Regions from separate parts of the Bradyrhizobium sp. CCBAU 51753 genome, predicted to be linked through region 1. Evidence: predicted binding sites of a transcription regulator. Region 1 holds the regulator's gene; each other region holds the start of a gene.
What was found. The regulator LexA, encoded in region 1, represses DNA repair genes until DNA is damaged. The targets are predictions, from matches to a motif close to TGTTCNNNNTGTGTTCNG.
Positions count from the first base shown of each region.

Region 2: uvrA (excinuclease ABC subunit UvrA) is a predicted target of LexA. The motif match lies at 2,403-2,420, and genes of this name have one in related genera.
Region 3: recA (recombinase RecA) is a predicted target of LexA. The motif match lies at 902-919, and genes of this name have one in related genera.

Region 1 covers NZ_CP030037.1:4,628,227-4,633,400, forward strand. The annotation lists gene XH93_RS20860 (ComEC/Rec2 family competence protein) at 45-2,330, shown strand; gene XH93_RS20865 (hypothetical protein) at 2,327-2,554, opposite strand; gene XH93_RS20870 (hypothetical protein) at 2,741-3,169, opposite strand; gene lexA (transcriptional repressor LexA) at 3,498-4,202, opposite strand; gene glp (gephyrin-like molybdotransferase Glp) at 4,410-5,174, opposite strand, start outside.
Region 2 covers NZ_CP030037.1:4,971,486-4,976,659, reverse strand. The annotation lists gene uvrA (excinuclease ABC subunit UvrA) at 1-2,313, opposite strand, end outside; gene XH93_RS22490 (outer membrane protein) at 2,574-3,233, opposite strand; gene XH93_RS22485 (outer membrane protein) at 3,554-4,309, opposite strand; gene XH93_RS22480 (single-stranded DNA-binding protein) at 4,744-5,174, shown strand, end outside.
Region 3 covers NZ_CP030037.1:6,100,815-6,105,988, reverse strand. The annotation lists gene XH93_RS27975 (hypothetical protein) at 1-110, opposite strand, end outside; gene recA (recombinase RecA) at 1,025-2,113, shown strand; gene XH93_RS27965 (hypothetical protein) at 2,227-3,231, shown strand; gene XH93_RS27960 (hypothetical protein) at 3,250-4,242, shown strand; gene XH93_RS27955 (hypothetical protein) at 4,269-5,174, shown strand, end outside.

The DNA.
Region 1 (5,174 bases):
GCTTCCGGTAGCTTGGCGTCCCGGCAGGGATCGCAAGGCGAGAGATGGCGGAGCAGGGCACGACGCCGGGCGGCAAACGCGGCTACGCGGGGACGTGGCCGCCGCGCGCGGCCGCGCCGGCCGGCGGCTACGCGCCGGTCCGTCCAAGCATCTGGCCGCCGCTGGTCGAGACGCTGCGGCAATGGGCGCGCGCGGAGGCGGGCGCCGGGCGGTTGCTGCCCTGGGTGCCGGTGGCGTTCGGCACCGGTATCGCCTTCTATTTCGCGGCCGAGCACGAACCGATGCTGCCCGCCGCGGCAGCCGTTGCGATTGCGCTGTGCGTGCTCGCCGTCCTGCTGCGGCGGCAAAAACTGTTTCCGGTTGTCGTGATGACGGCGGCGGTCGCGGCGGGATTTGCCACCGCGACCTGGAAGACGGCGCGCGTCGCGCACGGCGTGCTGGCGCGGCCGATGTTCTCGGTGGCGCTGACCGGCTTCGTCGAAACGCGCGACATCAGGGAGAAGACCGACCGCTTCGTGCTGCGCGTCGCCACGATGGAGAGCCCACGGGAGACCACAAAACTTGAGCGCGTGCGGCTGTCGGTGAAGAAGGGCGCGGCGCCGGAGGTCGGCAGCTTCGTCGAATTGAAGGCGCGGCTGTTGCCGCCGCTCGGGCCGCAGCGGCCGGGCTCCTATGATTTCGGCCGCGACCTGTATTTTCAGGGCATCGGCGCCTCCGGCTTCGTGATGGGCGCGGTCAAGACCCGGGAGGCGCCGGCGAGCGGTGGCTTCGCGCTGCGCTACGCCGCCTTCATGCAGGGCCTGCGCGACGCCATCGATGCGCGGATCCGCACCACGCTCGACGGCGACCAGCGCGCGATCGCGACCGCATTGCTCACCGGCCGGCGCGATGCGATGTCGCCGCGGGTCAACGATGCGATGTTCATCTCCGGGCTTGGCCACGTGCTGTCGATCTCCGGCTACCACATGGCGGTCGTCGCCGGCGTGGTGTTCTTTGCGGTGCGGGCGCTGCTGGCGCTGTTTCCGGCGCTGACGGCGGCGCATCCGATCAAGAAATGGGCGGCTGCGGCCGCGCTGCTCGCCGCCGCTTTCTATCTCGCGCTGTCGGGGGCGGAGGTCGCGACGCAGCGCTCGTTCTTCATGACGGCGGTGGTGCTGATCGCTGTCATGGTCGACCGCCGCGCCATCACGTTCCGCACGCTGGCGGTGGCGGCGCTGATCGTGCTCGCGATCGCGCCGGAGGCGCTGGTGCATCCGAGCTTTCAGATGTCGTTTGCCGCAACCCTCGGGCTGGTGGCGCTGGTGCAGATCGGGATGCCGAGCCTGTTGGCATCGCCCGACCATTCGGTGACGGCGCGCGTTGCGCTGTGGGGCGGGCGCGAGCTGGCGGTGCTGGTGCTGGCCTCGCTGGTGGCGGGGCTCGCGACCACGCCCTATGCCGCGTTCCATTTCCATCGGGTGACGCCCTACGGGCTGCTCGCCAATCTCGCGGCGATGCCGGTGGTCTCCGCGATCGTGATGCCGGCGGGGCTGCTTGGGCTCGCCGCGATGCCGTTCGGCTTCGACGGCGTGTTCTGGGCGATCATGGGATTTGGCATCGACTGGATGATCGTGGTGACGCAATGGGTCGCCGCACTGCCGGGCGCGGTCGGCCGGATGGCGGCATTCGGCACCGCCCCGCTGATCGCGGCGAGCGCCGGGATCATTCTGCTCGGGCTGTTGCGCACGCCGCTGCGCTGGTCGGGCGCGGCGTTGCTGGTGGCGGCCTTGGTTTGGGCGGTGCGGGCGCCGCTGCCGGACATTCTGATCTCCCCCGATGGCCGCAACGTCGCGGTGCGCGGCGGCGACGGTCGGCTGCATCTGATGCACAGCGCGCGGGACGCCTTTGTGGTCAAGGAATGGCTGGCGGCGGATGCCGACGCGCGGACCGCGGGCGATGCGTCGCTGGGCGAGGGCGTCTCCTGCGACGAGGCCGGCTGCGTCACCCGGCACCGCGGCGGCGGTTTTGTCGCGCTGGCGACCCGGCCGGAGGCGCTGGCCGACGATTGCGAGCGGGCCGCGGTGATCGTGACGGCGCGACAGGTCGCCCAGGGCTGCGCGGCGTCGGTGATCGATGCCGAGCGGCTGCGCCGGCACGGCGCGCTGGCGCTGCGCCGGATCGGCGACGGCTTTGCGATCGATGCGGTCAAGCCCGGCAGCATCGACCGGCCGTGGTCGCCGGCGGTTCCAGGCGATGCCGACAGCGAGACGACGCTGCGGCCGCCCGCCGGCGCAGCACGCCCCGCCGTCGATGCGACGCCGGCCGAGGCCGATCTGCAGGCCGATGATTAGTGGTGGTCGGAGGAGGGGGCGGTCGGCAGCTCGAACAGGCCGAGGTGGTATTCGTCGGCATCGGGGCCGGCGTCGGGCTTCTTGACCAGGGTGAAGACGGCTTCGGGAAACTGCTGCCAGACCTTGAGGTCATCGGCGGTCACGGTCAGCCAGCCGAACCGGAACATGTAGCGGCCCGGTTCCGTGACGCGTCCAGCTCGCTGCCATGTGACCTTGTCGACCACCGCGCACGTCCTCCGCGCGGGATGATGCGCCAAGGTGCCGTCCAGCGCAACCGAGCCGGCGTCCAGCGCAACCGAGCCGGCGTCCAGCGCAACCTCACTGATGCGCCCCGGAACGGAACTCCGGGGTCGCTCGAAATCGCTTTGGTCACCCGCCGCGGGACAGCTCATCCTGCGGCGACGATGCGCTCAACCCAAAAACAGCGATGCGAATGCGGAGGGCCGCCGCTCTGCGACCTTGGGCTTGTGCTCGACGGTCGGATGCAGCGCCGGCAGCTGCAGCACCGTGACGCGCTGGCCTTCGACGAGCTGGGTCACCAGCACATGGCTGCCGTCGGGGAATTCGACCGCGTCGTGATGGCGATCCGGCACGTCGGGCTCGACCTCGTTGAACACGCCGACCCGATAGCCGATCGTCTTGGTCCAGATCCACCGGCTGTCGTAGCGGACGTTCTCGACGAAGGCGAGCTCGGTGCCGGGCAGCATGCAGACCGCGACGTTGGGATCGTTCTCCGAGGCAAAACCGCGGGTCGACGTGCCGCGGAAAGTCGTGCTGATCAGCGTCTCTCCGACGACGGCGGGACGCGATTGCACCGCATGCAGGCTATAGTCACACATCGGAAGGCTCCTCTGTCGAGGTAGCGACCCGTGCCTCTCCTTGAGGCGCGGGCCTCTACCAGAGTGGACGATAGCGAACGAGTGTTTTCTCGTTTCGAGGCGATTGTACGACTGGTCACGGACGGCCTCAATCACAAACACGCTACAGCGCGTCGGCGGTATCTGGGCGCATCTGGTGCAAGTCACACGTCGCGCTATCCGCCAAGCAACGGTCCGATGCGTCGCTCCGTTCCTCGATCGGGATGACTTTTCTTCGAATCGTCATCCCGCCCGATAGTTTTGCTTGAGCATGATCTCCGCGCAGACGATCATCAAGTGCCGCCGGCGCCTAGTATTTCCTGTACAGGCCGATCAACTTGCCCTGGATGCGCACCCGGTTCGGCGGCAGGATGCGCACTTCATAGGCGGTGTTGGCCGGCTCGAGCGCGATCGATGCACCGCGGCGGCGGAAGCGCTTCAGAGTGGCTTCCTCCTCGTCGATCAGCGCCACCACGATGTCGCCGGTGTTGGCGGTGTCGTTGCGCTGGATCAGCGCCATGTCGCCGTCGAGGATGCCGGCGTCGACCATGGAGTCGCCACGCACCTCGAGCGCGTAGTGCTCGCCGGCGCCGAGCATGTCCGGCGGCACGCTGATGGTGTGGCTGCGGGTCTGCAGCGCCTCGATCGGCGTACCGGCCGCGATCCGGCCCATCACCGGCACGGCGACCGGACGGTTGCCGTCGTCCTCGGCGACCGGCGGCGTCGAGGAGCGCTTGCCGAGCGCGCCCTCGATCACGCTCGGGGTGAAGCCGCGGCGGCCATTGCCGCCGCCGGCGGCCAGTTCGGGCAGCTTGATCACCTCGATCGCGCGCGCCCGGTTCGGCAGGCGGCGGATGAAGCCGCGCTCCTCCAGCGCGGTGATGAGGCGGTGGATACCGGATTTCGAGCGCAGGTCGAGCGCATCCTTCATCTCGTCGAAGGAGGGCGGCACGCCGGCCTCTTTCAGACGTTCATTGATGAAACGCAGAAGTTCGTACTGTTTGCGCGTGAGCATCTCGAGTATTCCCCCGGTTGATAGCGTCGTTCGATTCCGAGACTTCGGAAGACCCGGAGCACGGCGCTCCGCGATGAACTCCCGATTGTAGACACCAGTACTCGAAACAAATCATGAACGGACACTATATGTTCGATATGTGTTCCGCAACCACTTAATTTCAGGTGAACGTGACAGGCAATCGGCGAAGTGGCGGCCGCGCGAGGCTCACTCCGGCATCGTGAGGATCTCGCATTCGGCACCGCTCGCGGCCGCGGGCGCGAACGGCGGACGAACGAGAAGTGCCTGCGCCGCAGCGAGATTCCCCAGCAGCGATGAGTCCTGCTTCATCACGGGCGTTGCGATCAGCGTGCCGTCCGCGCGCGCCTCGAGGCGGGCGCGCAAGTAATCCTCACGCTGGTCGTTGGCGGCGAGATCGCGGCCGAGCAATGCGCGCGCGCGGACGTGATGAATCACCTTGCGGCCGCTCAGTGCCCGAATCAGCGGCACCAGGAACAGGAAGGCGCAGACATAGGACGACACCGGATTGCCGGGCAGGCCGATCACCCGCATCGCGCCGAGCCGTCCGTGCATCATCGGCTTGCCGGGCCGCATCGCGATCCGCCAGAACGCCATGGTGACGCCCTCGGCCTCCAGCGACTGCTTGACCAGGTCGTGGTCGCCGACCGAGGCGCCGCCGGTGGTGATCAGGACGTCGGCGCCGGCATCGCGCGCTCGGCGGATGCCTGGGGTCGTTGCGGCCACGGTGTCGGCGGCGATCCCGAGATCGATCGTCTCGGCACCCTCGGCGCGGGCCAACGCCCGCAGCGCATAGCCGTTGGAATAGACGATCTGGCCGGGACCCGGCTTGGAACCCGGCATCACCAGCTCGTCGCCGGTTGCCAGCACCGCGACCCTGGGACGGCGGCGCACCGCGAGTTCCGGATAGTTCATGGCGGCGGCAAGCGAGAGCGCGCGGTCCGAGAGGCGGCT
Region 2 (5,174 bases), 340 kb from region 1:
CTTGACGTTGAAGGAGAAGCGCCCGGGCTCGTAGCCGCGCGCCTTCGCCTCGGGGAGGCCGGCGAACCATTCGCGGATCGGCGTGAAGGCGCCGGTATAGGTCGCGGGGTTGGAGCGCGGGGTGCGGCCGATCGGCGACTGGTCGATGTCGATGATTTTGTCGATGTGCTCGAGGCCCTCGATGCGGTCGTGCGGCGCGGCGCCCTCGCTGGCGTTGTTCAACTTGCGCGCGATCGCGCGGTACAGCGTGTCGATCAGCAAGGTCGACTTGCCGCCGCCGGAGACGCCGGTCACGCAGGTGAACAGGCCGAGCGGGATCTCGGCCGAGACGTTCTTGAGATTGTTGCCGCGGGCGTTGATCACCTTGATGGTGCGGCGGTGGTTCGGCGGCCGCCGCTCCGGGATCGCAACCGACAGCTCGCCGGTGAGATACTTTCCGGTCAGCGACTTCGGATTGCGCATGATGTCGGCGGGCGTGCCTTCGGCGACGATGTGGCCGCCATGCATGCCGGCCCCGGGACCGATGTCGAGCACGTAGTCCGCGAGGCGGATGGCGTCCTCGTCATGCTCGACCACGACCACGGTATTGCCGAGGTCGCGCAGCCGCTTCAGGGTGTCGAGCAGGCGGGCATTGTCGCGCTGGTGCAGGCCGATCGACGGCTCGTCCAGCACGTAGAGCACGCCGGTCAGCCCCGAGCCGATCTGCGAGGCGAGGCGGATGCGCTGGCTCTCGCCGCCGGACAGCGTGCCGGAGGAGCGCGACAGCGTCAGGTAGTTCAGGCCGACGTCGAGCAGGAAGGTCAACCGCTCGCGGATCTCCTTGAGGATCCGCGCGGCGATCTCGTTCTGCTGCGCATTGAGCGCCGCCGGCACCGTCTCGAACCATTCGCCGGCGCGCCGCACCGAGAGGTCGGCGATCTCGCCGATATGCTTGCCGCCGATCTTGACGCACAGCGCCTCCGGCTTCAGGCGGTAGCCGTTGCAGCCGGCGCAGGGCACGTCGGAAAAATACTTGCCGAGCTCTTCGCGCGCCCACTCGCTCTCGGTCTCGCGATAGCGGCGGTTGATGTTGGTGATGACGCCCTCGAACGGCTTCTTGGTGTCGTAGGAGCGCACCCCGTCCTCATAGGAGAACTTGATCTCGTCGTCGCCGGAGCCGTGCAGCAGCGCTTGCTGCACCTTCTTCGGCAGGTCCTTCCACTTTGTGTTCAGCGTGAACTTGTAGTGCTTGCCGAGCGCGGTCAGGGTCTGGATGTAATAGGGCGAGGACGATTTCGCCCACGGCGCGATCGCGCCCTTGCCCAGGGTCAGCTCCTTGTCGGGGATGACGAGATCCTCGTCGATATGCTGCTCGACCCCGAGGCCGCCGCAGGCCGGGCAGGCGCCATAGGGATTGTTGAAGGAGAACAGGCGCGGTTCGATCTCGGGAATGGTGAAGCCGGAGACCGGGCAGGCGAATTTTTCCGAGAACAGGATGCGCTCGGGTCCGCTCTTGTCGTGGATTTTTGCCGTCTTCTTCTTGTCGTCCGCCGCAGCCGCCGCCGCCGGCGCGTCGGCATACTCGATTACGGCGAGGCCTTCGGTGAGCTTCAGCGCGGTCTCAAAGCTCTCGGCGAGGCGCTGCGCGAGATCCGGGCGCACCACGATGCGGTCGACCACGACGTCGATGTCGTGCGGGAATTTCTTGTCGAGCGCGGGCGCTTCCGCGAGCTCGTAGAACGTGCCGTCGATCTTGACGCGCTGAAAGCCCTTCTTGAGGTACTCGGCGAGCTCCTTCTTGTACTCGCCCTTGCGGCCGCGCACGACCGGCGCCAGCAGATAGAGGCGGGTGCCCTCGGGCAGCGCCAGCACGCGGTCGACCATCTGCGAGACGATCTGGCTCTCGATCGGCAGCCCGGTGGCCGGCGAATAGGGCACGCCGACGCGGGCCCACAACAGGCGCATGTAGTCGTAGATTTCGGTGACGGTGCCGACGGTGGAGCGCGGGTTCTTCGACGTGGTTTTCTGCTCGATCGAGATCGCCGGCGACAGGCCGTCGATCTGGTCGACGTCGGGCTTCTGCATCATCTCGAGAAACTGGCGCGCATAGGCCGACAGCGACTCGACGTAGCGGCGCTGGCCCTCGGCATAGATGGTGTCAAACGCCAGCGAGGATTTGCCGGAGCCGGACAGGCCGGTGAACACGACCAGTCTGTCGCGGGGAATCTCGACGTCGATGTTCTTCAGATTGTGTTCGCGCGCGCCACGGATCGTGATGGCGCGCGACGAGGAGCCCGCGGTCTGTTGGCGCTTCGCCTTGAGCACTTCATCCATTGCGACAGTTCCGGGCGCCTGAACGTTGCGCCTTTTGGGCGCGCGCCACCGGTGATGCCGGGACCCTGCGCCGATGGTGGTGTGAGGACTGGAACGTAGGAAGAACGGCGGCAGATTTCCAGTGCCGAGTTGATTCCATCAACGGATAGTTCGCCTGATGGCAGCAGGCGTCAGCAGCGGGGGTTCCGGGCAAAGCAAAAAGGCCGGCCACCAGGGCCGGCCTTCGGGTCCCGATCGTGCGATCAGGAGTTGCTCAGTGCTCAGTATCTCGCGACCACCGGGCCGCCGAAGTGATAGTTCACGCCGAACTGGACGCTGTGCAGTTCGAGCGTTCCGGAGGGCACGCCGAAATAGGTCTCGCTGTCCAGGCTGCGGTACAGGTACTCGCCCTTGATCGACCACTGCGGCGCGATGAACGCCTCGATGCCCGCGCCGACGGTCCAGCCGGAGTGGAAGTTGCTCTGCGAAGCCGTCACGCCGAGCGCGGTGACGCTGAGCTTGTTGTCGACCCAGGCGTAGCCGCCGGTGCCGTAGAACAGCACCTGGTCGACGGCGAAGCCGACGCGGCCGCGCACGGTGCCGAGCGCTTCGATCTTGCTCTTCACGGTGACGCCGAAGCCGCTGACCGACGCATTGACGTCAGCCCAGGCGCCGTCGGCCTCGAGGCCGTACACGAAGTTGCCGGCCTGCCAGTTGTAGCCGATGGTGCCGCCGCCGAAGCCGCCTTCCATCTTCGGGTTGCCGGAGTTTTCGCTGGCGTAGCCACCGAAGCCGCCGATGTAGAAGCCCGTCCAGTTGTAGATGGCGGCAGGGGGCGGAGCCTTCACGTAGGGGGCACGGGCCGCCATGTCCGCGGCGCTGGCCGGTGCAAATGCGCTCAGTACAAGCAAACCGGCCGAAGCCAGCAACAGATTCCTCATTTCCAAATTCCCAGTCCCGATTGTCTTGTCGACGCTATCGTCGACCCTTCATGCCCCGTGAAGGACATCACGCAGGATTGCCTGACGTTGTCATCCTTCTACACAGCCGGACACAGAATGTGTGTGCCCGGAAAACAACAATGCGGCGGAAACACACAACCTAAGGTGTTTTGGCGGCGCCGGATCACAGCTTTTCGTCTGAACAGCAAAAGGTCGGCGCGAAGCCGGCAAGCGACATTGGCCGGCGGGCAAACAAAAAGGCCGGCACAAGGCCGGCCTTTTCGATGGTCTGAAATCCGATCGCGCGATCAGTACCTGACTTAGTACTTGGCGATGACCGGGCCGCCCCACTTGTAGTTGACGCGGACGGTGACGACGTCGACGTCCTGACTGATGCGGGTGTTGCTGAACAGCAGGCCGCCAGCCGGAGTCCTCAGAGTGTAGGTGTGGTCTTCCATGAAGAAGTGGTTGTACTCGACACCGGCGGTCCAGTTCGGCGCGAAGCCGACTTCGATGCCGGCGCCGACGGCTCCACCCCAACGGGTTTCGTCGGTCTGGCCCGCGACGACCGGGGCAGGCACGTTGGCGAAGGTGCGATAGCGGTTGTCGGTCAGAGCAGCACCGCCCTTGACGTAGAGCAGCACGTTGTTGACGGCGTAGCCGATCTGGCCGGTGAACAGGCCGAAGGCGTCGATCTTGGTCTGGTTGGTGAAGGCGCCGGGCGCGAACAGTGCTGCGTTATTGCTGCCCTTGAAGTCGGCCCAGTTGCCCTGGGCTTCAAGGCCGAACACCCAGGTGCCGGACTGCCAGCGATAGCCAATCTGACCACCGGCGGTGCCGCCGGTCGCGTCGTGGCAACCATCCGATCCGATATTCACGCCGCCGACGATTTGATCCCAGCAGTTGTGGCTCGAGCCCCAGCCGCCGTTCACGCCGATGTAGAAGCCAGTCCAGTCGTAGATCGGAGCGATGACGGGCGGCGGCGCCTTGGTGTAGGGCCGGGCAGCGAGGTCGGCGGCGGCGGCAGGCGCAGCGAACGCAATCAGAGCGACGGTACCGAGCAAAAATTTCTTCATCGTCAAATCTCCCAGCTCGTGATCGGCTTCCTGTGGTCCCGAAGCGCGATCTCAGACGCGAGCGCCCGCGTCATGGATCACAGCTATAGCCTGATTCAACCGCCAAAGCCGTCTCCCAAAAGCCACACTCGCGCAAGAAGTGCATAATAACCAAGCTATTGTTTTGTTTGGATTTTTCAGAAGGCCTCGGGCGGTGAAGCGCAGATCGGGGACAGAATTGGCCGCAGTTCCGTTGCTACGGCTGGTTGCAGAACAAAGCTGGAACGATGCCGGCGGCGATGCTATATGTGGTGGATAACGGCTTGATAACCGTGTGACGGCGAAGGCGGCGCGCCGGTGTCGGCGTATAGGGTCGTTCGCGACGCCTGCAGTAAGTGGCGAAGGTTGAGAGTGGCGGCCGATGTCCGGCTGCCCGGTTGAGTGGAGAAGAAGCGATGGCGGGAAGCGTGAACAAGGTGATTCTGGTCGGCAATCTCGGCAAGGATCCGGAGATCCGGCGGACGCAGGACGGTCGTCCGATCGCGAACCTCTCCATCGCCACCTCGGAAACCTGGCGCGACAAGGGCACCGGCGAGCGCAAGGAAAAGACCGAGTGGCACCGCGTCGTGATCTTCAACGAAGGCCTTTGCAAGGTCGCCGAGCAGTACCTGAAGAAGGGCGCCAAGGTGTACATCGAGGGCCAGCTGCAGACCCGCAAATGGACCGACCAGAGCGGCGTCGAGAAATACTCGACCGAGGTCGTGCTGCAGGGCTTCAACTCCAACCTCACGATGCTGGATGGGCGCGGCGGAGGCGGCAGCAGCTTCTCCGACGATGGCGGCAGCGATTTCGGCTCGGCCGGTCCGGTCTCCTCCGCGCCGCGTCG
Region 3 (5,174 bases), 1.5 Mb from region 1:
AGCTTTGCCTCGGTCTTGCCCGTGAAGACCCGGTTCCCGATCTGGAAGCGCCATTTCCAGACGCCGGCCATCACTTGGGTGACGCTGTATTCGATGCCCTTGTGGATCATCTGAAACTTCCCCAGCGACTCAGGGCGGCACTCGGTAATTAAACTATAAGTTGTATCTATAAAGCAAAACCCGCAAAGCGACAATGTTATGGAAATTCCGTCCGGGACCCGTCCCGGATCCATCTGCTGGCGGCATCGTTGCCGCTTCCGGCGCGCCAATTCACGCCGGCCAGCATTGCTGTGACGAACACCGCTGAAATCCGCGTGTTCCACCGAGGTTTAAGTAGTTTTTCGGGCTCTGGAACTTTGTTCTAGCCCGGAGAACTACGGACCGCGGCGCGCCGGCACGGCCGCGCGCTGCCGGACAGCCGCTGGGCTGTCGGAACCGGACGCGAGGCGCGCCGTGACGATGAGGAGGGCACGCCGCAGTCCAGGTGGGAGGCGGGCCGCCAACCGGGCCGGCCTTAACCATGTCCGTCGGTGCAGTGATTCTACGGACTCGCCAGAACCGCGCCGGCGGGGTTAGGTAAACGAAGTGTTGACGCACTAATTCTGTGACCAAATCATAATTTTGGATTTTGGGTCAAAGGGGCCGCCCTTGAGCGGCCCCTTCATTTTTTCGGAACTCCGTTCACCCGCGGAGAATTCCGGGACTACCGGGTGCGCCGGCTGAGAACGTCTTGCGTCCCATAGCCAATGATGTGGCCAGAACATTCACCAAGCCGTCTCAGTAGCTCTACCGAGAACAACGGCTAACCCTTGGTTGCTGCTGGGTTAATGGCAATCCAGGCCGCTCCGAAAAGCAAAGCAGGACGCTGTGGATGGAGGCCGGCCGGCGTTTACTTGTTCGAAAGAACATATTGCGAACATAGAACAAACGTGGTACACAGTTCCTCATCAACAAAAGCCTGCCACCCGATCGCATCGTCCCGTTTTCCCGCTAGCGAATCCCCGCCATAAGGAGCACATCCCAAATGTCCGCCACCGCACTGCGTATCGTCGAAGGATCCTCCATGGACAAGTCCAAGGCGCTCTCTGCCGCGCTCTCCCAGATCGAGCGTCAGTTCGGCAAGGGCTCGGTGATGAAGCTCGGCAAGAACGACCGTTCGATGGACGTCGAGACGATTTCGTCGGGATCGCTCGGGCTCGATATCGCGCTCGGCGTCGGTGGCCTGCCGAAGGGGCGGATCGTCGAGATCTACGGGCCGGAATCCTCGGGCAAGACCACGCTGGCGCTGCACACCGTGGCGGAAGGCCAGAAGAAGGGCGGCATCTGCGCCTTCATCGACGCCGAACACGCGCTCGACCCGGTCTATGCCCGCAAGCTCGGCGTCAACATCGACGAGCTCCTGATCTCGCAGCCCGACACCGGCGAGCAGGCGCTGGAAATCGCCGACACCCTGGTGCGCTCCGGCGCGGTCGACGTGCTGGTGATCGACTCGGTGGCGGCGCTGGTGCCGAAGGCCGAACTCGAGGGCGAGATGGGCGATGCGCTGCCGGGCCTGCAGGCCCGCTTGATGAGCCAGGCGCTGCGCAAGCTCACCGCCTCGATCAACAAGTCCAACACCATGGTGATCTTCATCAACCAGATCCGCATGAAGATCGGCGTGATGTACGGCTCGCCGGAAACCACCACCGGCGGCAACGCGCTGAAATTTTACGCTTCCGTCCGCCTCGACATCCGCCGCATCGGCGCCATCAAGGAGCGCGACGAAGTGGTCGGCAACACCACCCGCGTCAAGGTGGTGAAGAACAAGCTGGCGCCGCCCTTCAAGCAGGTCGAGTTCGACATCATGTACGGCGAGGGCGTCTCCAAGATGGGCGAGATCCTCGACCTCGGCGTCAAGGCCGGTCTGGTCGAGAAGTCCGGCGCCTGGTTCTCCTATGACAGCCAGCGGCTCGGCCAGGGCCGCGAGAATTCCAAGGCGTTTTTGCGCTCCAACCCCGACATCACCGCGAAGATCGAAGCCGCGATCCGGCAGAACTCCGGCCTGATCTCCGAGCAGATCCTGGCCGGCACGCCCGAGAGCGACGCCGACGGCGATGAGCCGACCGAAGAGTAAGCCTCCAGGCCGCATAAGTTCGCTGCAAGCGGGCGCTGAGGACGTTGAGTTGCCGACGTCTTCGGCGCCCGTTTCGTTTTGCGCGGGATGTTGGGATGCTGAATGAGCGGCCGATGAAGCGTTTGATTTTGACCAGTTCGTCCGGCACCGAATTGGACCGTGCGGGGGTTGCCGCGAGCGTCGTTTCAGTCTGGTTTCGGTTCGTCTGGGGACCGTTGCCGTCACCGCAGAAACTGGACGCCTATTTCGGCGCGGGAAGCGATCAGAGTCCTGGCGATCAGAGCCTTGGCGATCAGAGCCCCGGCGATCACTGGTCCGATTGGTTTCCCCGGAGTCGCGAGCGCGACGCCGTCAGGCATCTTACGTTCATCGAGTATTGCGCCTCATTCGATCGCATCGAGCTCTGGTTCGATCCCGACCCGAACGATCAATTGCAACTGGCTTGCTTGCTCGATCATGTCCGATCGCATCCCGAGACGGTGGCCAAGTTGGAATTGCGTCTGGTCGGCTTCGATCTGATGATGATAGAGCCGACGTGGAAGGGGTGGAGCGAAGTGCCGCTGGTCAAGGTCCGGCCGGCGCATGTCGAAGCCGCCAGCAAAGTGTGGCGGGCGTATCGCGCCTCGACCCCCGAAGCCAGCTTCGACGTGCTCCAGCATGACCTGAGCGCGTTTCCCTTGCTGCGGCCCGCGCTGCTCGACCTGCTTCAGGAGCTTCCGTGGAGCGGATCGGGACTTGGTGCAACCGAAATGCGGCTGCTCGAACTGATCGGGGCGGGCTTCATGGGCACCAATACGCTGTTCTACCTGCGCGGCTTTCGCCAGCGCGGCGTGTTCAACGATAAGGAAATCGGCACGCTGCTCGAGGGCCTGGCGCACGGGCCGCAGCCGGCAATCGCCGGACTCGATGACGAGTTGCGCGTCATCGACCCGGAAAATCGACGCGCTCGCGTGGAAGCCTATCGGCGAAGCCGCTTGACCGTGACCGAATTCGGCAAGGCGGTCCTCGCCGGCGGGGAGGACCTCAGCCGCCACAATCCGATCGACCGCTGGTGGGGCGGCACCCATCTCACCAACGACAATCTCTGGCGCTGGAATTTGGCGCTGACCAAATCGTAGCGGAGCCGATTGAGGATCATGTCCAGGCTCATCCTCACCTTTACCGATAGCGGCGCCGGCGACCTGAAGACAGCGAGGCTCGCGGATTGCGTGATCGGTATTGAGCATCGCTTCGTTTGGGGGCGGCCGCCCGCATCGGACGAACTCGATCTCTCGCTCTCGCGGCGCCCGATCGAACGCCACGACCCGTCACCTCACTGGCTGGACAATCTCACCGGTGCCCCGTTTGCGGACGCGCGTGATCACGGCCTTGGATTGATCGAATTCTGCGAGCGCTTCGATGCGGTCGATCTCTGGGTCGATCCCGATCCCAATTCGCAATTGCAACTGGTCTGGCTGCTGGACTTTTTGCGTCCGCACCCGAACATCACGTCCAAGCTCGCCATTCTGCCGGCGGACTGCGTCATTGGCGATCAACCGCCGAGCGACCTGGCCACGCGACAGCTGGGGCTTGCTCCTGTCCATAGCGATCACCTCGACATCGCCAGCGCGGCGTGGGCGGCCTGGCGCGCGCCGACGCCGGAATCCTGGTTCGGTCTGTTGCAGCAGGATTTGGGCGAGCTTCCGCGCCTGCGGGATTCGGTCATTGCGCTGCTGGAAGAGCTTCCCTTGCGCAACTGCGGAGTAGGCGCGACGGAAATGCGCATGCTGGAGCTGATCTCGGCGGGATATTTGCATCCGTACGACCTGTTTCCCGGTCACGAGAAACCCAACGAGCGGTGCACGTTCGGCTACTGGGAGGTTGGAGCCCTGCTGGATGGATTGGCCCGGTGTTCGATGCCTGCCGTATCGGGCCTCGACGAGGGGCCTTTCGACCTTGCCATGCACGATGCGCCCGATCGTCACGAGCGCTACAGCCGAAGCCGGCTTGCACTGACTGAACTTGGCAAGGCGGTCCTCGCCGGCGCCGACGATTTCAGCCGCCACAATCCGATCGACCGCTGGTGGGGCGGCACGCATCTCACCAAGGACAATCTCTGGCGCTGGAATTTGGCGCTGACCAAATCGTAGCGTCGTCAAACTGAACGAGCGGTGCCGTGACAACTCTGATCCTGGCGACGGACGACATCGGGTGCGACAGACTCAGGCGAGCCGGAAAGGCGGACGTTGTCATCAGCCTGAGGCATCGGTTTGTTTGGCGAAAGCTGCCATCCCCATCGGAGCTTGCAGGTTCGCTGGAGGCGCGTTCGGCAAAACATGGCGTGCTCGGCTCGCATTGGCTCGACGATCACCGTCCAAAGCGGCTTGAACCATTCAGCAAGGACCTCGGCCTGATCGAGTTATGCGCCCGCTGTGACAGCATTGAGCTGTGGGTCGATCCCCGGCCCAACGACCAATTGATTCTGATCTGGCTGCTTGATGTTCTGATGCCGAACCGGGACATTCTGTCACGACTCAGCATCGTCCAGACCGACGCCGAGACCGGCAACTTTCTGCCTGAAAGCCTGGCAGAATGGCAATTGCCGAAACTGCCAGTAACTGACGACCGTCTCAGGCTGGCAAGCCGGGCTTGGCGCGCCTATCGCGCGCCGACGCCCGAGCCTTGCTTCGCTCTCCTCATGGAGGACCTTGCTGCGATTCCGCGGCTTCGTGCCGCGCTCATTGCGCTTCTCGAAGAGATTCCCGGATCGCGGACCGGGTTGGGTGCGACCGAGTACAGGATATTGGACCTGGTGTCCGACGGTTGGGAAAAGCCGACAGGACTTGCCTCCGAAACGTATCGGAGGTGCCCGGTTTTCAATTTCCGGGAGATTGAATCTGTGCTGGATGGTCTCGCTTATTGCCCGACACCGGCTCTCTCAGGATTCAACAGCGAGCTCGAAGCACCCGATGATGTCAAGGCCCGGTACGAGCGACACTTATGGAGCCAGTTGTCGTTGACTGATTTCGGCGAAGAAGTGCTGGAGCATGAGCTGGATTTCAGCCAGTACAATTCAGTGAAA